DNA from 2 places in the Delftia sp. genome. Region 2 is predicted to be linked to the other one. Evidence: predicted binding sites of a transcription regulator. Region 2 holds the regulator's gene; the other holds the start of a gene.
What was found. Region 2 encodes FNR, which switches genes on or off when oxygen is low (the NO sensors DNR and NnrR bind a similar motif). Its sites were predicted from a motif close to TTGATNNNNATCAA; they were not measured.

Region 1 (9,925 bases), on a different contig from region 2:
TTACGCAGCGACGGAAGTGACGATTGCTGGTGTGTTGCACGAGTACTCGTCCATTGACGGTGTCCAGGAAGATGTGGTCAACATCCTGCTGAACCTCAAGGGTGTGGTGTTCAAGCTGCACAACCGCGACGAGGTCACGCTCTCCCTGCGCAAGGATGGCGAAGGCGTCGTGACGGCGCGCGACATCCAGACGCCCCACGACGTGGAAATCATCAACCCTGATCATGTCATCGCCAACCTGTCGCAAGGCGGCAAGCTGGACATGCAGATCAAGGTCGAGAAGGGCCGCGGCTATGTGCCCGGCAACGTGCGCCGCTATGGCGACGAGTCCACGAAGTCGATCGGCCGTATCGTGCTGGACGCTTCGTTCTCGCCCGTCAAGCGCGTGAGCTACGCCGTCGAATCGGCCCGCGTTGAACAACGCACCGACCTCGACAAGCTGGTGGTGGAGATCGAAACCAATGGTGCGATCACTGCCGAGGATGCCGTGCGCGCCTCCGCCAAGATCCTGGTGGAACAGCTCGCCGTGTTCGCTCAGCTGGACGGCGGCGATATCGCCAGCGTCTTCGATGCTCCGGCCGGTGGCCGTGGTGCCGCAACCGCCTTTGATCCCATCTTGCTGCGTCCCGTGGACGAGCTGGAACTCACCGTGCGTTCGGCCAACTGCCTCAAGGCAGAGAACATCTACTACATCGGCGACCTGATCCAGCGTACCGAAAACGAGCTGCTCAAGACCCCCAACCTGGGTCGCAAGTCGCTCAACGAGATCAAGGAAGTCCTGGCTTCCCGCGGTCTGACGCTGGGCATGAAGCTGGAGAACTGGCCGCCTGCTGGCCTGGAAAAGCGCTAAGCGCTATAATTGCGGGCTCTCCTTTTTGGAGAGCCTCAGTGCCTCGGGCAGTACCTGATACGGCTGCCCGAATTAATCAACAACTTGCGCAAATTCGGTTGAGGCAAGCTGCAGATCCGGTAACGGGTCCAGGCTTGTATCCTTGTTTGCGCAAGCCCTAATTACATATTTTAGGAATAAAGCACCATGCGTCACGGTCACGGCCTCCGCAAACTCAATCGCACCTCTTCGCACCGCCTGGCGATGCTGAAGAACATGATGAATTCGCTCATCGAGCACGAAGCCATCAAGACCACCGTTCCCAAGGCCAAGGAACTGCGCCGCGTGATCGAGCCCATGATCACCCTGGCCAAGGTCGACACCGTTGCCAACCGCCGCCTGGCATTCGACCGCCTGCGCGACCGCGACAGCGTGACCAAGCTCTTCAACGAGCTGGGCCCCCGCTTCGCAAAGCGTCCTGGTGGCTACACCCGTATCCTGAAGATGGGCTTCCGCGTGGGCGACAACGCCCCCATGGCCTTCGTGGAACTGGTCGAGCGCGCTGAAGAAGGCGCCGCCGAAGCCAAGGCAGCTGAATAATCTGCTATAATTTTGGAATACCGCGCGATGGAGCAGTCTGGTAGCTCGTTGGGCTCATAACCCAAAGGTCGGAGGTTCAAATCCTTCTCGCGCAACCAAATTGAAAAGGGCTACGACAACTGTCGTAGCCCTTTTTTCATGCCCTCGCGCCAGGGCAAAGGCCAGGCAGACAGCCCAGCATCAGCCGCCCAGCTGGTTGCCGATGCGCTGGCCCAGCCGCAGGCGCACGCGGTGGGCGATTTCCTGGGCGGCATCGGGGCTGAGCACCTCGCTGATGTGCAGCAGCTCGGTGTAGTGCATGTACAAGAGGCCGCGCAGGGTCTTGAAAGCGGCCTCGTGGTCGCCGCCGCAGACGCTGGCGTCATCGGCCAGCACGCGCTCCACCACGCCGGCCTGCAGCAGCGGGATCTTGCAGATGACGGCGTGGCGGGCGATCTCCAGGTCGATCTCCTGGAGCCGGCATTCCCATTCCTCGGGCAAGAATCGGTTGGCTGGCATGTCGGCTTTTCTCCTTTTTTCACTGCATGGGTACACCGGGGCGAAAGGCACCCGGTCTGGGGATGCTGTCATGTGAGCGGGGCTCGGTGGCCTGGGTCGCCAGGTTTACTGGCCCGGCCTTGATGCCTGTCAAACTTCGGTGGCGCAGGCGCCCGCTGGAAGCCGGGCTCATGCTGCACTGCATCATGATGTCAGTCATGCGGCGCGGCCGCCAGTGCCCGTGCAGGCTGGTGGGCTTTTGCTCCCGGCAGGCCATGCTCTCTCGGCGCCGCTCCGGCAACGCAAAGGATCCACATGCTCGAGAAGATTGCCTCGCTGTTCCGCTACTTCAAGTCGGCCGTGCCGTTCCGGCTGGTGCCGGCGCTGATCGCCACCGCCGTGCTGTTCGGGCTGCTGCTGGTGCCCGTGCCCGAGGGGCTGACGCCCAAGGCCTGGCAGCTGGTGGCCATTTTCCTGACCACCATCGTGGCCATCATCCTCAAGGTCATGCCCATTGGCGTGATGGCCTTGATGGCCATCGTGATCGTCTCGCTGTCCCAGGTCACGTCAGGCTCGTCCAAGGGCGCAGTCACCGATGCGCTGAGCAGCTTTTCCAGCCCGCTGATCTGGTTGATCGTGGTGGCCATCCTGATCTCGCGCGGCCTCAAGAAGACGGGGCTGGGCAACCGCATCGGACTGATGTTCATCGCGCTGCTGGGCAAGCGGACCATCGGCATCGGCTACGGCCTGGCGATCTGCGAGCTGGTGCTGGCACCGTTCACGCCCAGCAACACGGCGCGCGGCGGCGGTATCGTGCACCCCATCATGAAGTCCATCGCCAATGCCTTCGAGTCGGACCCGGCCAAGGGTACGCAGGGCAAGGTGGGCACCTATCTGGCGCTGGTCAACTACCACGCCAATCCCATCACGTCGGCCATGTTCCTGACCGCCACGGCGCCCAATCCGCTGGTGGTGGACTTCGTGGCCAAGGCCACGGGCCAGGCCCTGCACCTGAGCTGGACCACCTGGGCGCTGTACATGCTGCTGCCGGGCCTGCTGTGCCTGCTGCTGATGCCGCTGGTGATCTACCTGCTGTCGCCTCCCGAACTCAAGGCCACGCCCAATGCCGTGGAGTACGCGCGCAGCGAGATGGCACGCATGGGGCCGCTGTCGGGCAAGGAGCGCGTGATGCTGGGCACCTTCGGCCTGATGCTGCTGCTGTGGGCCAACGTGCCGCAGATGCTGTTCGGGCCTGCCTTCACGCTGGACCCGACGGTGGTCGCCTTCCTGGGCCTGTTCGTGCTGATCATCACGGGCACCATCGACTGGGATGACGTGCTGTCCGAGAAAAGCGCCTGGGACACGCTGGTGTGGTTCGGCGCCCTGGTCATGCTGGCCGAGCAGCTCAACAAGCTGGGCGTGGTGTCCTGGTTCGCGGTGGGCATGAAGAACGCCATCGTCGCCAGCGGCCTGGACTGGCTGCCGGTGGCGGCCATCCTGGTGGGCGTGTTCGTGTTCTCGCACTACCTGTTCGCCAGCACCACGGCCCACATCAGCGCCATGATGCTGGCCTTCCTGACCGTGGGCGCCCAGCTGATTCCTGCCGACTATGTCGTGCCCTTCATGCTGATGATGACGGCCGGCTCGGCCATCATGATGACGCTGACCCACTACGCCACCGGCACTTCGCCCATCATCTTCGGAAGCGGCTATGTCACGCTGGGCAACTGGTGGCGCGTGGGCGCGGCCATGTGCGTGATCGAGCTGCTGGTCTTTGCCGTGGTCGGCAGCGCCTGGTGGAAGCTGCTGGGCCTGTGGTGAGGGCGAAAGCCCTCATGCGGTGGTCCGTGGCTCGCCCAGCGACAGCATGAGCCGGTTGGCCCAGTTGAAGAAGGCCGTGCCGTGCAGCACATCGGAGATGGCGGCATCGTCCAGGCCGGCGGCGCGCAGCGCATCGATGTGGGCGGGCTCCAGCGCAGGCGGCGTCTGGGTCAGCGCCACGGCCGCCGTGACGATGGCGTTCCAGCGCGGCCCCAGGTCCGTGCCCGGACCCTCGTCGAGCAGGCGCTGCACGTCGCCGCCCCGGCGCGAGAAGTGCGTGGCAAAGCGCGCATGGACCGAGGCGCAGTAGATGCAGCCATTGGCGCGCGAAGTGGCAGCGGCCGCCAGCTCTCGCTCGGCACGCGGCAGGCCGGCGTCGGGGTTGTAGAAGATGTCCTTGTCGGTGCGCGTGCGTGCGCCCAGCGTGTCGGGGTCGCGCGCCAGCAGGCGGAAGTAGGGGGACTGCGCGCGTGAGGCATCGACCAGGCCTGCATGGTGGCGTTCGGTCAGCTCGCTTTCGTCCAGCGGCTCAATCCATGGCAGCCAGTCGAGCTGTTCCTGGGTGAAGACCTGGGGAGCGGCGGAGTTCGTTGAGGTCATGGCTGGGCTTGCAGGGTGGGTTGATGGGCTGCCGGGGACGCGGGGCGTGCAGCCAGCACGCGCAGCCCCGCCACCACGCGGATCTGGAAGGACAGGAAGGACGCCAGCTGGGACACGATGACGATGTCCGTCTCGCTCCAGCCCGCCTGTTGCAGCGCCTGCAGGGCCCCGGCGCTGGCGTCGCGCGGGTGGTAGGCCAGCAGGTGCGCATGGGCCAGCGCCGCGGCCAGGCGCGCGCCCAGCAGCGCGGCATGGGCCGGGTCCACGGCATAGGCGGGGCCGCTCTGGTCTTCGCGGCTCAGCGGGCCTGCCGGGTAGCGGCCGTACGGCCCGTGCGGGCCGCTGCCGGGCTGAAGGCTTTGTGCACGGCCCCGCACGACTTCGGATGCCACGGCGGCAGCCAGTTCCGCATCTTCGGCCGCCAGCGCCTTCGCATAGAAGGCGGCGCTGCGCGGCTCGCCATGCAGCCCGGCCGTGAAGGCGGCCAGGGCCAGCCGCTCGCGCAGCGAGACCGTGCCGGGCACGGGCTCGGCGGGCGTGAACAGGGCGGCAAAACTCTGCTGGGCCTGCGTGCGCGCCTCGGTGCGGTGGCGGCGCACGCGGTCCAGGGCGCTGCCGGGGGTGATGCCGGCGAGGTGGTCGATGACGTCGTCCGGAAAACGGGGCTGTACGGTGGTGTTCATGGTCATGCGGCTTGCAGCAGTCCGGCCCGGGCTGCGGGGAGGGAAGAGGGTGCCTGCAGATCTGCACGGCGCCAGCCCAGGGCTGGTGCCACATGGGCGGCCGTCAGCTCGATGGAGCGCAGGATGGCGTCGTGCGGCGGGTCGATGGAATGCACCTGGAAGACGATGTCGCTCACGCGCGCCAGCGCCGTGTCGGCGCGCAGCGAGGCGATGACCTCGTCGGGCGTGCCCACATGCACGTCGTAGGCGGCGATGAGATCGGCCAGCGGCGCCTGCGGATCGACGCGGGCCGCCCACTGCGAGGGCTGGGCGGCATGGCGCCGGGCCACGCGGCGCAGGCCGGCCTCGGCCCAGCGCAGCGCCTCGTCTCGGCGGTCGGCAACGAACAGCGTGCGCGAGCCCAGGATGCGCGGCGCCCGCCCTGCGGGCAGGCGGGCGAGGTAGGCGTCGATGATGGGGTTCTGGATCTCGGACAGCGTGGCCTGCGGCGCGCCTTCGGGCCGTGGCTGGGTGCGCGACAGCATCAGGCCGTCGCCGTTGGCCCCGGCCCGCGCGCCGCCCTCGGCCGAGAACGTGGCCTGCCAGACGCGCTCCAGCAGCTGCGGCGCGGCCGGGTACAGGTGCACGCCACCGGCCAGCGCGCGCCCGGCCCAGGCGTCCTGCAGCACGCCGAAGTTGCGCGCGAAGACGGCGCCGCGCTCGGCGCCCTGCACGCCAAAGGCCTCGAAGGATTCGGCCGTGCCGCCCGTGCCCAGGCCCACTTCCAGGCGGCCGCCGGTCAGCAGGTCCAGCACGGCCGCATCCTCGGCCACGCGCAGCGCGTTTTCCAGCGGCAGCGTGATCACGCCCGTTCCGATGCGGATGCGCCGCGTGCGCGCCGCCACATGGGCGAGAAAGACGAAGGGCGAGGGCAGGCCGCCCTCGCTTTCATGGAAATGGTGCTGGGCCACCCAGGCCGAGTCGAAGCCGTGGGCCTCGGCATGGGCGATCTGCTCGGCCACCAGACGGTAGCGTTCGCCGGCCGGCACATCGTCGAGCAGGCGGCTGAAGAAGCCCAGGCGCGGGCCGGTGCGGGAGCCGTGGCCACGGTTGGTATCAGGCGGGGTGAGGGACAAAATCAATGCTCCTTTTGCCGGGAATGGCGTCCATGAGTTCGCGTGTGTAGTCGCTGGTGGGGCGCTGGAACACCTCCTCCACGCTGCCCGCGTCCACCACCCGGCCCGCGCGCAGCACCGATACCGTGTCGGCGATCTGGCGCACCACGGCAAGGTCGTGCGAGATGAAGAGATAGGTCAGCCCCAGGTCCTGCTGCAGCTGGGCGAGCAGGGCCAGGATCTGCGCCTGCACCGTCACGTCCAGGGCCGATACGGCCTCGTCCAGCACCAGCACCTGCGGCTGCAGCACCAGGGCGCGCGCAATCGCCACGCGCTGGCGCTGGCCGCCCGACAGCGCATGCGGGCGCCGCTGCAGCACGGCGGCCGGCAGGCCCACGCGCTCCAGCATGTCGTGCACGCGCCGGCGGCGCTCATCGGCCGGCAGCGGGTCGAAGTTCAGCAGGGGCTCCTCGATGATGTCGAACACGCTCTGGCGCGGGTCCAGAGAGCTGAACGGGTTCTGGTAGACCAGCTGCACGCGGCGGCGCAGCTGGCGCAGGGCCTCGCCGCGCAGGCCCGTGACCTCGGTGCCTTCGATGCGGATGCGGCCCGCCGTGGGCCGGCCCAGGCCCACGATGGCGCGGATGGTGGTGGTCTTGCCCGAGCCCGACTCGCCCACGATGGCATGCGTGCTGCCCCGGCGCACGCGCAGCGACACGCCGTCCACGGCGCGGAAGATGCCGCGCCCGTGGGCGGAGGCATGGCCGGGCGCCGCGAATTCGTGCACCAGGTCCTCGACCTCGATGGCCCAGTCATCGGCCGTGGCAGGCCTGGGCGTGCGGCGCGGCGCAGGCGCCAGCGAAGGCGCATCGGCCAGCAGCCGCCGCGTATAGGCGCTTTGCGGATTGCGCAGCAGCTCCAGCGTGGGGCCCTGCTCCTGGATGCGGCCGCCCTGCATGACGACCAGGCGGTGCGAGCGGTCGGCCGCCACGCCCAGGTCATGCGTGACCAGCAGCACGGCCGTGCCGGTCTCGCGGCGCAGCGCGTCGATCAGGTCCAGGATGCGCCGCTGCACGGTCACGTCCAGCGCGCTGGTGGGCTCGTCGGCAATGATGAGGGCGGGCCGCAGCGCAATCGCAATGGCGATCAGCACGCGCTGGCGCATGCCGCCCGACAGCTCGTGCGGATACTGGCGTGCGCGCAGCGCGGGCTGGGACAGGCCCACGCGGGCCAGCAGCTCCAGCACGCGCGCCTCCACGGCCGTGCGGTCGCGCAGTCCGTGGATGCGCAGGATTTCGCCCACCTGGTCGCCCACCGTGCGCACGGGGTTCAGCGACATGGTGGGGTCCTGCGGCACCAGGCTGACCACGCGGCCGCGGATGGCGTTCCAGCGTGCGGACGGCCAGCCCGAGACCTCGGTGCCCTGCAGGCGGATGCTGCCGTGCTCGCGGTGGCCGTTGTCGGCCAAAAGGCCGATCACGGCCTGGGCCGTGGTGGTCTTGCCCGAGCCCGACTCGCCGACCAGGGCCACCACCTCGCCTGGCGCCACGGAAAACGACACGCAGTGCACCACGCGCTGCGCCTGGCCTGCGGCATCGCGGTAGGCCACGGCCAGGTCCTGCACTTCGAGTACGGGGGCGGTGGTTGCCACCGCTGGTGCGGCGTGGATGCGTTCCTCGATGGCGGCGCTCATGCAGGCCTCCGTGCGAAGGCCGTGGCGATGCGGTTGGCCGCCAGCACCACGGCCACCACGATCAGGCCCGGCGCCGTGGTCAGCCACCAGGCGGTGGCGATGTAGTTGCGGCCCTCGGCGATCAGCAGCCCCCATTCGGGCGTGGGCGGCGGCGCGCCGTAGCCCAGAAAACCCAGCGTGGAAATCGCAAGGATCGCCGAGCCGAACTGCAGCGCGGCCATGGCGATGACCGACGTCAGCGAGTTGGGCAGCACATGGCGCCACAGCACGGCGGCAAAGCGCCCGCCGCTGCCAAAGGCGGCCTCCACGTAGTCGGAGCGGCGCACACGCACCACCTCCGAGCGCACCAGGCGCGCGAAGCTGGCCACCGAGACCACGCCCACGGCAATGGCCGCGTTGATGGTGCCAAAGCCCAGCACGATGATGATGGTCAGCGACAGCAGCAGCGAAGGCACGGCCAGCAGCACATCGACCAGGCGCATCAGCGCATCTTCCGTGCGCCCGCCCGTGGCCCCGGCCAGCAGGCCGATCAGCGTGCCCACGGCCAGGCCCACGCCCACGGCCACGAAGGCGCCCGACAGCGAATGCACGGCGCCATGCACCACGCGCGCCCACAGGTCGCGCCCCAGCGCGTCCGTGCCCAGCCAGTGCGCGGCGCTGGGCGCCAGCAACTGCTGGCCGGCCTGGCCCGCGATCGGGTTCTGGTGGGCAAACCAGCCGGGCGCCAGCGCCCACAGCGCGGCCACGGCAATCACCAGCCAGGCCAGGGCCAGCGTGGGTGGCAGGCGCTTCAGGGATTGCAGGCGGGCCGGCAAGGCGAAGCTGCGGTGCGGGGCGGCTGGCGCAGGGGCCAGGGACGACGCTGGCAGCGCCGTGGGAATGGGAATGGGAATGGGAGTAGGAGTGGCGGGCGCGGCTTGGGCATCCAGGGCCGGGGAAAGAGCGCTTGAGACGGCAGTGTTCATGGCCGGTTCTCCACGGAATGGCGCAGGCGCGGATCAAGCAGCGGGTACAGCAGATCCACGGCGAGGTTGATGAGTACGAAGGCGGCGGCCGAGACGACCACCACGGCCTGGAGCACGGCCGTGTCCTGGTTGCCCACGGCCTGCTGGGTCAGCGTGCCCAGGCCATTGAGGCCGAACACGGCCTCCGTCACCACGGCGCCGGCCAGCAGTTCGCCGAACAGCACGCCGGCAATGGTCAGCGTGGGCAGCAGGGCATTGCGTGCCACATGGCGCAGCAGCACCCAGCGGCGCGAGGCGCCCTTGGCCCGTGCCACGGCCACGAAGGGCTGGGCCAGCACGGCGTCGATATTGCGCAGCAGCACCTGGGCCAGCGGCGCCGAGATCGGCAAGGCCAGGGTCAGCGTGGGCAGCACCAGTCCTTCCCAGGGGCCGGGATTGATCACGGCGATCCAGCCCAGGCGGAACGACACCACCTGGATCAGCATGATCCCCAGCCAGAACACGGGCACCGAGACAAAGACCGAAGGCAGCGAATACAGCGCGTTGCGCAGCCAGGACAGGGGCGCCAGGCTGGCAGCCGCCGCCAGCGCCACGGCCAGCAGCGCGGCTGCGGCAAAGCCCAGGGCCGCGAGCTTGAGCGTGGGCGGCAGGCTGGTGGCCAGGCCCTGGCTCACCGGCACGCCGGCCTGCAGCGAATAGCCGAAATGGCCCGTGAGGAACTGGCCCAGCGTGTGCAGATACTGCTGCCACACGGGCTGGTCCGAGCCGTAGGCGGCGCGGATGTCGGCGATCTCCTGCGGGCCCAGGCCCAGCTCGGGGTTCAGGAACTTGATCAGCACGGCGTCGCCCGGCAGCAGCTGCAGCAGGATGAACGAGACCGTGAAGGCCGCCCACAGCACCAGGGCGGCCTGGGCGATGCGGCTGAGCAGATAGCGGCGCGGCATGGGAGCGGTTCCTCAGGAAGCGTTCCGGTCAGCGCCTGGCCAGCCAGGTGCTGTAGAAGCTGGGCCGGCCCACGGCCTCGAAGCCCACGTCGCGCACCCAGCCTGCGCCCGCAAAGGCCTGGGGTTCCTCGAAGATGGGGATCACATAGGCCTGGTCGATCAGGTAGTTCTGCACTTCGCCGGCCAGCGCCAGGCGCCTGGCGGCATCGGTCTCGGCCG
Region 2 (9,925 bases):
ATGCCCACGCCCAGATCGGCGATCTGGCATACGCGCAGCGCCATGTCCTGTGCATCCTGCAGCAGGATGCTTTCGGTCAGCTCCAGCTCCAGCAGATGGGGCTCCAGGCCATAGCGGCGCAGCAGCTCGGTCACGCGCTCGACAAAGCCCGACTGGCGAAATTCCAGCGCCGAGACATTGACCGACACCTTGATCGGCATGCCCTGCTTCTGCCAGCGCGCAGCCTCCTGCACCGCCTGCTCCATGACCCAGGCGCCCAGCGTGACGATGTAGCCCGACTCCTCGGCCAGCGGAATGAAGACACCGGGCGAGACCACGCCGAATTCGGGGTCGGTCCAGCGCAGCAGCGCCTCGGCCGCGACGATGCGGTCGCTGTCTATGTGCACCTGGGGCTGGAAGTACACGGCCATGCGGCCATGCTCCAGCGCCTGGCGCATGGCATGCTCCAGCTTCATGCGCGACAGCAGGCCCGCGCTCATTTGCGGCTGGTAGAAGCTGAAATGGCCCCGGCCCCGCTCCTTGACGCGGTACATGGCCGTGTCGGCCTGGCGGATCAGCTCGTCCAGCGTGAGGCCGTCGGCCGGGTACTGGGCCACGCCGATGCTGCACTGCACGGAAAAACCCAGGCCGTCGAGCAGGAAGGGCCGCTCCATCTCCTGCAGGATGCGCTTGGCCACCGCGGCAGCCAGCTCGGCGTTGCAGCCGTGCAGGTAGAGCACGAACTCGTCGCCGCCCAGGCGGCACAGGATGTCTACCGGCCGCATGCAGTCGCTCAGGCGCTGTGCGACCAGCTTGAGCACTCGGTCGCCGAACTGGTGGCCCAGCGAGTCGTTGATGATCTTGAAGCGGTCCAGGTCGATGAACAGGATGCTGAACACCGTGCCGCCTGCGCGTGCGGCCTCGATGGCCGCATCCACGCGCTCCGTGAGATTGAGCCGGTTGGGCAGGCCGGTGAGCGCGTCGCTGTAGGCCAGCTGTTCGATGCGCTGCTGTGCCACGCGCTGCTGGGTGAGGTCGCGCATGAAGCCGATGCTCTGCACCACGTCGCCCTGCGCATTGCGCAGCGGCACCCAGGACAGGCGCACGGCGCAGCGCGCACCGCCGGCCTGGCGCAGCCACAGGTCGCCCTCCCAGAAGCCGCCTTGATGCCACTGTATGCGGGCCAGGTCGCCCAGCGTGTCGGATGGGTCTTCGGTGGCTTCGAACAGCGATTCCACCGTGCGGCCCTGCACGGGCATGCCGCCCAGCAAGCGTTCGCAGGCCGGGTTGGTGCGTGCCACGTCCATGTGGTCATCGGCGATGAAGATGCCGTCCAGGCTGGACTCGAAGACCCGCGCAGCCAGCTCCAGGCCCGCCTGGGTCTGGGCCTCGGCCGTGATGTCGCGGAAGGAGAAAATGCGCCCCATGGGCAGGCCCCGGCGCAGCTGGGGCACGGCGCGGCGCTCCAGGATGCGGCCGTCGCGCAGGTCCAGTACGTCGGACGCTTCCATCAGGGGCTGGGCCGACAGCAGCTTCAACTGCTGCGCGTAGGACTCGGCATCGCGCACCTGGCCGGCCAGGTGATCGAGGATGGCCGCGTCGTTGCGGCGCACCAGCAACGCCTCGGGAATGCCCCAGAGCGTGGCGAATCGGTGGTTGAAGGCGCGGATGCGGCCATCGGGATCGCACACCAGGATGGCGTCGGCCGCCGACTCCAGCGTGGCGCGCAACTCGCCCAGCAGGCTTTCGAATTCGGCCTCGTGCAGCGCCTGCTCGCGCCGGTCCAGCATGCTGACCAGGAGCACCTCGCCGTCGAGCGCGCGCACGCGCATCTCCACGGGCGCCAGCTGGCCGTCGGCACGGCGCACCTCGGAAATGAACTGGGCGCCGGCCTGCCAGTTGAAGGGGTCGCTCCAGAACGCCTGCTGCTGCGGCGTGGCGGCCAGCACCTGCACGGGCAGTCCCACGGCGGCATCGGTCTCATAGCCGGTGACGGATTCGCTGGCGGCGTTGGCGCGCAGCACCTTCAGGCTGCGGGCATCGATCAGCCACAGCGCCTCCTGCAGGGCATCGAGCAGGCGGGGCCAGGCGCGGTTGAGCGCTTGCTTGTTCAAGACGCCACCTTCGGCGGATCCAATTCCACCGCCCGTTCAAAGTAATAGCAGACACGCCGGCGCGGCGACAGATAGTCCAGCGCGTCGCGCGGCAACTGCGCAGGAGCCACGCCCCGGCGTATGCCCAGCGCGGGAAACAGCTCCAGCGCCAGCACGGGCGCCTGGGCGGCCGGCACGCTGGCGTCATGGACCATCACCGAAGGCTTGAGCGGCCGTGATGCATTGACGGACATGACCATGGCATGGCGCCCATCGGTCAGCTCCACCACCGAGCCCGGCGGGAACACGCCCATCATGCGGATGAAGCCATTGAGCACGGGCGCGGCGAACTTGTCGCGCAGCCGGCTGAACAGCATGGACAGCGCCTCGTGCGGCGTGTGCGGCGTCTGCGCATCGCCGGGATTGCACAGGCGGTCATAGGTGTTGACCAGGGCCAGGATCTGGCCCGTGAGCTCCATGTCCTCGGCCACCAGGCTCAGCGGGAATCCCGTGCCGTCGGCCCACTCATGGTGCTGTGCGATGGCGGTGGTGACCTGGGCCGACAGGCCCATGCGCATGGCGATGGCCACCGATTCACCCACATGGCGCTCGTAGCGGTCGCGCAGCGCGTCGGGCACGGAAGACTCCAGGGCCAGGCCGTGCATGCCCTCGGCGCCGGCCACCGGCTTGCCGGCATCGTGCAGCAGCGCCGCCAGGCCCAGGTCGCGCAGCAGCGCAGCCTCCAGGCCCAGGGCCCGGCCCAGCAGCAGGCCGAGCACGGTCACGTTGACGGCATGCACGCTCTGGTTGCTGCCCACGCCATCGGACAGGAGGTGAATCGCCACGTCCTGCGGGCCGGCCAGTTCGGCCAGGCAGCCGTCGACCAGGGCTTCGGTGGGCATGCGCGCCTGCTCGGGCGCGCTGGCAAGGGTGGTTTCGATGGCCACATAGCCACGCTCCACCTTCTGAAAGCGCGCATTGCAGTCCTCCAGCCGGCCGCGCCAGTTGGGCACGGACAGCAGCAGCGGCGCTGCGGGTGCAGGTTCCTCGGCGGGTTCGGCTGCGGCGGCCGCCACAGCGGGCAGCGGCTGCGGCGGCGGAGTGCGCACCTCGGCCGGCCAGGCGTCGCTTTTGTGCGGAACGCAGCGCACCGCCTCCAGGCCCAGGGATTTCAGGGTCTGGATCTGTGCGCTGGAGGTGATCTTGAAGCTGCTGACCGGAAAGGGATGGTTCAGCCATCCAACATCGAGCTGGACAAACATGCCCGGACGGAGGTCTCGGATATCGATGAGGACGGAATGGTTCACGCGCGGCAACGGCCCCGAGGCTGAAGGAATCGGCAAATGTAAGCCGATGATTCGGGCATTATCTCCAGTTCTGAGGGCCTTGCAGGCAATCCGCGACCCTCAGGACCAAGTCTGTCCCCCGCTGTTGTTCATCGGCACCAGAGACTGGGCTTGTAGATCAGGTCCATCCACAGCGCCCACACGGCCACGCCCACCAGCATCAGGCCGGCCAGCCGCGTGCCCCATTCGGCACGCAGGCCGTTCAGGCGCTGGCGGCCCAGCCGCCACAGCCAGGGGCCGGCCACCAGCCACAGCCCGCTGCCCACGCCAAAGGCCGCCATGGCCGATGCGCCCTGCAAGGGGCCACCGCTGAGCGCGGCGACCAGCACGGCCGAATACAGCAGTCCGCAGGGCATAAGCGCCCAGGCATAGCCCGCCGCCAGCGTGCCGCCAGGGGCGGACACCCAGGGCTGCACGCGCCGCCAGGCGGCGCGGCCCGCAGACTCCAGCCAGGCGGGCTGGCGGGCCTGCACCATCATGGCCAGGCCCCAGGCCATCACGGCGACATGGGTCAGCGTCCAGAACGGCTGCAGCGCCGTGGTCTGGCTGGTGAGCCAGGACAGGCTTTCCATGGCCAGCGCCGAGGCAGCGCCCAGGCTGGCATAGCCGGCCAGCCGCCCGCCATGGAACAGCGCCGTGCGCAGCCACAGCCGGCTTTGCAGTCCATGGACGGCGACCACCTGCCCACCACCCTGTACCGTGCCCTGCCCCGCCCCGCCCGTGACCACGCCGCAGGGCGCGGCGCACATGGCAAGGCAATGGGGCCCGCCGACGAGCCCCATGATCAAAGCGGTCCAGAGCAGCGACAACAGCATGGGGCCTAGATGATCCTCGAAAACCGCGCCCGGTTCTTGTCGGCCTGCAGATATCGGTCAAACAGCATGGCCACGCCACGCACGAAGTACCAGCCCATGGGCGTGACCTGGAATCCCTCGTCGCTGATCTGCACCAGCCCCTTGGCCTGCAGGTCCTGAAGCGCCGCCAGCTCGGGGGCGAAGTACTCGCGAAAGCCCAGCAGCCAGGCCTGCTCCATGGGCTCGAACAGCACGGCGCCCTGGCACATGATGGCCATGATGACGGCGCGCCGCACCAGATCATCGCGCGACAGTGCCAGGCCGCGCACCACGGGCAGGTGGCCGGCGTCGATGGCGTCGTAGTACTCCTCCAGCGTCTTGGCGTTCTGGCTGTAGCTGGCCCCCACCTTGCCGATGGCCGACACGCCCAGCGCAATCAGGTCGCAGTCGGGCTGGGTGCTGTAGCCCTGGAAGTTGCGATGCAGCCGGCCCTGGCGCTTGGCCACGGCCAGCGCGTCCTCGGGCAAGGCGAAGTGGTCCATGCCGACGTAGACATAGCCGCCGTCCATGAAGGCCGCGATGGAGCGCGAGAGCATGGCCAGCTTGTCGGCGCCCTGGGGCAGGTCCTCGGCCGCGATGCGCCGCTGCGGCTTGAAGCGCTCGGGCAGGTGGGCATAGGCATAGAGCGCGATGCGGTCGGGCCGCAGCGCATTGACCTGGGCCAGCGTGCGCTCGAAGGACTCGGGCGTCTGCTTGGGCAGACCGTAGATCAGGTCCACGTTGATGGAGGCAAAGCCCAGCTGCCGTGCCGCTGCCACCAGCGCGAACACCTGCTCGGCCGGCTGCACGCGGTGCACGGCGATCTGCACCTGTTCGTCGAAGTCCTGCACGCCGAAGCTCAGGCGGTTGAAGCCCAGTTCCTTGAGCACGGCCAGGCGTTCGACGCTGACGGTGCGCGGATCGACCTCGATGGAGTATTCGCCGCCCGGCTCCAGCTTGAAATGCTCGCGCAGCAGGGCCATCAGCGTGCGCAGTTCATCGTCCGAGAAGAAGGTGGGCGTGCCGCCGCCCAGGTGCAGCTGGCTGACGGCCTGGCCCTTGCCGCAATGGGCCGTGTGCAAGGCCATCTCGCGCGCCAGGTAGTCCAGGTAGACGGCCGCGCGATCGTGGTGGCGCGTCACGATCTTGTTGCAGGCGCAGTAGTAGCACAGCGACTCGCAGAACGGCACATGCACATACAGCGACAAAGGCATGGCCCGCGCTGCGGTACTCGATTTGCGGTGCTCAAGTGCCAGGATATAGTCTTCAGCACCGAAAGCCTCCACGAAACGATCGGCCGTGGGGAACGAGGTGTATCGGGGCCCCGGTACGTCGAAGCGACGCAGCAGCTCTGGGGTGACAGCGGTCATGGGTTTTTTCCTCTAATGTCGTCCACTGTGCCGCAGCCCATTGGCCGCGTCCTTGACTCATATCAAGAGTTGTTCGCGGCAGTGCTGCGACAATTTGATCCAACTCATCGCCATCCACGAGGTCACCGCCGGCGCACTGCTGCGCCGCTGATGTTTACTCCATGAACCTTCAGACCATCAAAGCATCCTGTTCCAATTGCAACCTGCGCGAGCTGTGCATGCCCATGGGCCTGGATGCCGAGCAGATGCAGCGCATCGACGACATCGTGGCCACGCGCCGCAAGGTCAAGCGCGGCGGCCTGCTGTTTCGCAACGGTGAGTCCTTCACCTCGCTGTACGCCATCCGCACGGGCTTCTTCAAGACCTGCGTGGCCACCGAGGACGGGCGCGACCAGGTCACGGGCTTTCAGATGGCCGGCGAGATCATCGGCCTGGATGGCATCGTCAACGACCACCACACCTGCGATGCGGTCGCGCTGGAAGACGCCGAGGTCTGCGTCATGCCCTTCGACAAGCTGGAGGACCTGTCGCGCGAGGTCACGGCCCTGCAAAACCATGTGCACAAGGTCATGAGCCGCGAGATCGTGCGCGAGCATGGCGTGATGCTGCTGCTGGGCAGCATGCGTGCCGAGGAGCGCCTGGCCGCCTTCGTGCTCAACCTGGTGCAGCGCCTCCACGCCCGGGGCTTTTCCAAGTCGGAACTGGTGCTGCGCATGACGCGCGAGGAAATCGGCAGCTACCTGGGCCTGAAGCTGGAGACGGTGAGCCGCACCTTCTCGAAGTTTGCCGAAGAAAACATCATCGAGGTGCGCCAGCGCCATCTGCGCATCCTGGACACGGACGCGCTCAAGCGCATCGTCAACAGCCAGCAGTGCCAGTGACGCCGCAAGGCCCCGCCCCCCGGCAATGAACAGGGCCCGCGATCGCGGGCCTTGTTCATTGCCATTGCAGTGCACGCAGGTTCAATCGCGCCCCAGGCCCTGCATGGCCAGATTTGGGTCCGGCTCGGAGACCACGCCGTCGTTGAGATCGTGCGTGGAGCGTCCCAGCATGGTGGTCATGAGGCTGGACAGCATGGTCACGCCCCAGAAGGCGAAGAAGGCCAGCGTGTAGATTCCCTGCCGCGACCAGCCCAGGTCGCCGAGCCAGTGCAGCTCCAGCGGGTCCACGAAGGCGAATACCAGCATCTCCATCACGGCGGCGGCCAGAAAGGCCGGCCAGGCAATCCACATCCAGCGTTGGGCCAACATCAGCGATCTCCTTGAGCTGTCGAGGGGTGGCTTTCATTGTGCGCGCCGCCCTCGCACCGTGCCAAGCCCTGCGCACCCTGCACTGCCTGTAGGAAACCCTTGGCCCTCGCGCATGCTGGAGATGCCATCCACCATGCAAAAAGGCCGCGACTGCGGCCTTGTGCACGGCATTTTCCTGCGTTCAGCGGTCCGTGGGATGGTCCTGCGCGGGCGTGGCCGCGTGGTTGCGGCCGGTGACCGCGGGCGCCAGGCTCTTGGGCACTTCGCGCACGCCATCGGCACGCTCGTTGATGGTGATGCCATTGCGGTAATAGTCAGGATCGATCACGGGATCGGCGCCATTGATCGCAATGACGGCCGTGACCACGCCAGCCACCACGACGGCGGCCGGGCCGGCCACCACGAGCCAGACATGGGCGAACTTCCACCAGGGCTTGCCGGCGTCCGGATGCGAAGGGGCCGTGGCGGGCGCGGAGACTGCGGGACTGGAAGACATGGATAACCTCTTTCTTTCAAACAGCCGGCGCAGCCTGGGCGGCGCCGGCCAGACATATCACCGGGGCACCAGGAAGACGGCCTTTTCGGACGCGCGTCCCGCGCCTGAATGCACGGCATCGATATCGAAGAATACGGTGTGCGAGCCCGGCTCGGCGGAACCGTAGGGAATCTGCAGCCGCGCCGCAATGCCGCGCGTCTCGGCCGGGCCGACCTCGACCTCCTGCTCGGACGCCAGCTCCAGCCCGTCGAGGCCATGGGCGCTGATGCGGTAGCGCTGGGCCTGCTCGGTGGCATTCATGATCTGCAGGCGGTAGACATTTTCCAGCTTGCCGCCCGCGACGATGCGCGACAGCGACGCCCGGTCGCGTATCACGTCGACCTTGACCGACTGGCGCAGCGCCAGGCTCACGATCATGGCCATGCTCAGGCCGATCAGCACGGCCGAGTAGACCAGCACGCGCGGACGGAAGATGCGGCGCAGCACCTGGGCCCGCCGCCACAGGCCGGCCATGGCGTTCTGCGTGGTCAGCCGGATGAGGCCGCGCGGATACTCCATCTTGTCCATGATGGAATTGCAGGCGTCTATGCACAGACCGCAGCCTATGCATTCGTACTGCAGGCCGTTGCGGATGTCGATGCCCACGGGGCAGACCTGCACGCACATCTTGCAGTCGATACAGTCGCCCAGGCCCTGGGCCTTGTAGTCCACCTTCTTGGTGCGAGGCGCGCGCGGCTCGCCCCGGCCCGTGTCGTAGCTGACGATCATGGTGTCGCGGTCGAACATGGCGCTCTGAAAGCGCGCATAGGGGCACATGTACTTGCAGACCTGCTCGCGCATGTAGCCGGCGTTGCCATAGGTGGCGAAGCCGTAGAACAGCACCCAGAAGACCTGCCAGCTGCCCTGCAGCGCCAGCAGCTCGCCGCCCAGCTCGCGGATGGGCACGAAGTAGCCCACGAAGGTGAAGCCGGTCCACAGGGCAATGACAATCCACAGCAACTGCTTGAGCGACTTCTTCCAGAGCTTTTCAAAGGTCCAGCCGTTCTTGTCCAGGCGCATGCGCGCACTGCGGTCGCCCTCGACCTTGCGCTCCACCCACATGAAGATTTCGGTGTAGACCGTCTGCGGGCAGGAAAAGCCGCACCACAGGCGACCGGCCACGGCCGTGAACAGGAACAGCGCCAGCGCCGAGATGATCAGCAGGCCCGCCAGGTAGATGAAATCCTGCGGGTACAGCACCAGCCCGAACAGGTAAAAGCGCCGCGCACCCAGGTCGAACAGCACCATCTGGCGCTGCCCCCATTCCAGCCAGGGCAGGCCATAGAAAACCAGTTGGGTGAGAAACACCAGAGCCCATCGCCAGCGTGCGAAGACACCGCTGATGGAGCGCGGGTAGACCTTCTTCTCGGACTCGAACATCGACACCAGCTGGCTCGGGTCCGGGTCGGCAGGCGTGATCGGAATGACTTTGCGGGGAGGCTTCCCGGCATCATCCCCGTTCTCGGGCTTCATGGTGGGTTCCTTGGTTTTTTGGAATATCTGAAAACTCAAAAGGCAAAAAGGCGGCGCCGCAGCGCCGCCCCCTGTCCTTATTGACGGACTGCGCCGTCTTTGTGCGACATGCCCCAGACATAGGAGGCAAGCACCGCGATCTGCGCCTCGGTCAGCTTGTCCTTCTGGGCAGGCATCTCGTTGTGCTTGCCGTTGTTGATCATGGCCGTGATGGCGGCCTCGCCCCAGCCGTGCAGCCAGATGTCATCGGTCAGGTTGGGCGCGCCCAGGGCCTGGTTGCCCTTGCCGTCCATGCCATGGCAGGCGGCGCAGGCCGTGAACTTGGACTTGCCCAGCGAAGCCTTGAGCGAGTCGTGCGGGCTGCCCGACAGGCTCAGCACATAGTGCGAGAGGTTGCGCACATCATCGGGCGTGCCGACGGCAGCGGCCATGGGAGGCATGATGCCGATGCGGCCCGCCGTGATGGTTTCCCTGATCTTGTCGGGCGTGCCGCCATGCAGCCAGTCGCCATCGGTCAGGTTGGGGAAGCTCTTGCCGCCGCGTGCATCCGAGCCGTGGCACTGCGCGCAGTTGTTCATGAACAGGCGCTCGCCGATGGCCATGGCCTGGGGGTCCTTGGCCATGTCTTCGGTGCTCATGCTCGTGAACTTGGCGTACAGCGGCTCCAGGTCCGCGCGGGCCTTGGCCATCTCGTTTTCATAGGCGCCCAGCTGCGTCCAGCCCAGCTTGCCCGCGAACGAGCCCAGGCCCGGATAGGCCGCCAGGTAGGCGAAGCCGAACACCGAGGTGATGATGAACAGCCACATCCACCACTTGGGCATGGGGTTGTTCAGCTCGCGCAGGTCCTCGTCCCAGACGTGGCCCGTGGTGTTGTCGGCCGACGGGACCACCTTCTTGCGTGCGGTGAGATACAGCAGCAGCAGGCAGCCGATGATGCCGCCCAGCGTGATCGCCGTGACATAGATCGACCAGAAGTTGTTTACGAAATCGCTCATGGGAAGTTCTCGTTCTGGTGGAGGGACTCAGTCTTGCTCGAACGGCAGCTG

Region 1: a site for FNR is predicted at 2,047-2,060, ahead of AC5I49_RS19815 (DASS family sodium-coupled anion symporter). Genes of this name have one in related genera too.

The regions. Positions count from the first base shown of each region.
Region 1 covers NZ_JCABYI010000030.1:709,555-719,479, reverse strand. The annotation lists gene AC5I49_RS19835 (DNA-directed RNA polymerase subunit alpha) at 1-850, shown strand, start outside; gene rplQ (50S ribosomal protein L17) at 1,037-1,429, shown strand; tRNA gene AC5I49_RS19825 (tRNA-Met) at 1,451-1,527, shown strand; gene AC5I49_RS19820 (hypothetical protein) at 1,610-1,927, opposite strand; gene AC5I49_RS19815 (DASS family sodium-coupled anion symporter) at 2,222-3,727, shown strand; gene AC5I49_RS19810 (alkylhydroperoxidase domain protein) at 3,740-4,327, opposite strand; gene AC5I49_RS19805 (CMD domain protein) at 4,324-5,016, opposite strand; gene AC5I49_RS19800 (putative FMN-dependent luciferase-like monooxygenase) at 5,013-6,125, opposite strand; gene AC5I49_RS19795 (dipeptide ABC transporter ATP-binding protein) at 6,106-7,797, opposite strand; gene AC5I49_RS19790 (ABC transporter permease) at 7,794-8,762, opposite strand; gene AC5I49_RS19785 (ABC transporter permease) at 8,759-9,706, opposite strand; gene AC5I49_RS19780 (TIGR04028 family ABC transporter substrate-binding protein) at 9,735-9,925, opposite strand, start outside.
Region 2 covers NZ_JCABYI010000009.1:198,903-208,827, reverse strand. The annotation lists gene AC5I49_RS07285 (bifunctional diguanylate cyclase/phosphodiesterase) at 1-2,093, opposite strand, end outside; gene AC5I49_RS07280 (cyclic di-GMP phosphodiesterase) at 2,090-3,334, opposite strand; gene AC5I49_RS07275 (sulfite exporter TauE/SafE family protein) at 3,508-4,233, opposite strand; gene hemN (oxygen-independent coproporphyrinogen III oxidase) at 4,239-5,621, opposite strand; gene fnr (fumarate/nitrate reduction transcriptional regulator Fnr) at 5,783-6,502, shown strand; gene AC5I49_RS07260 (hypothetical protein) at 6,584-6,871, opposite strand; gene AC5I49_RS07255 (FixH family protein) at 7,053-7,367, opposite strand; gene ccoG (cytochrome c oxidase accessory protein CcoG) at 7,425-8,879, opposite strand; gene ccoP (cytochrome-c oxidase, cbb3-type subunit III) at 8,957-9,874, opposite strand; gene AC5I49_RS07240 (cbb3-type cytochrome oxidase subunit 3) at 9,902-9,925, opposite strand, start outside.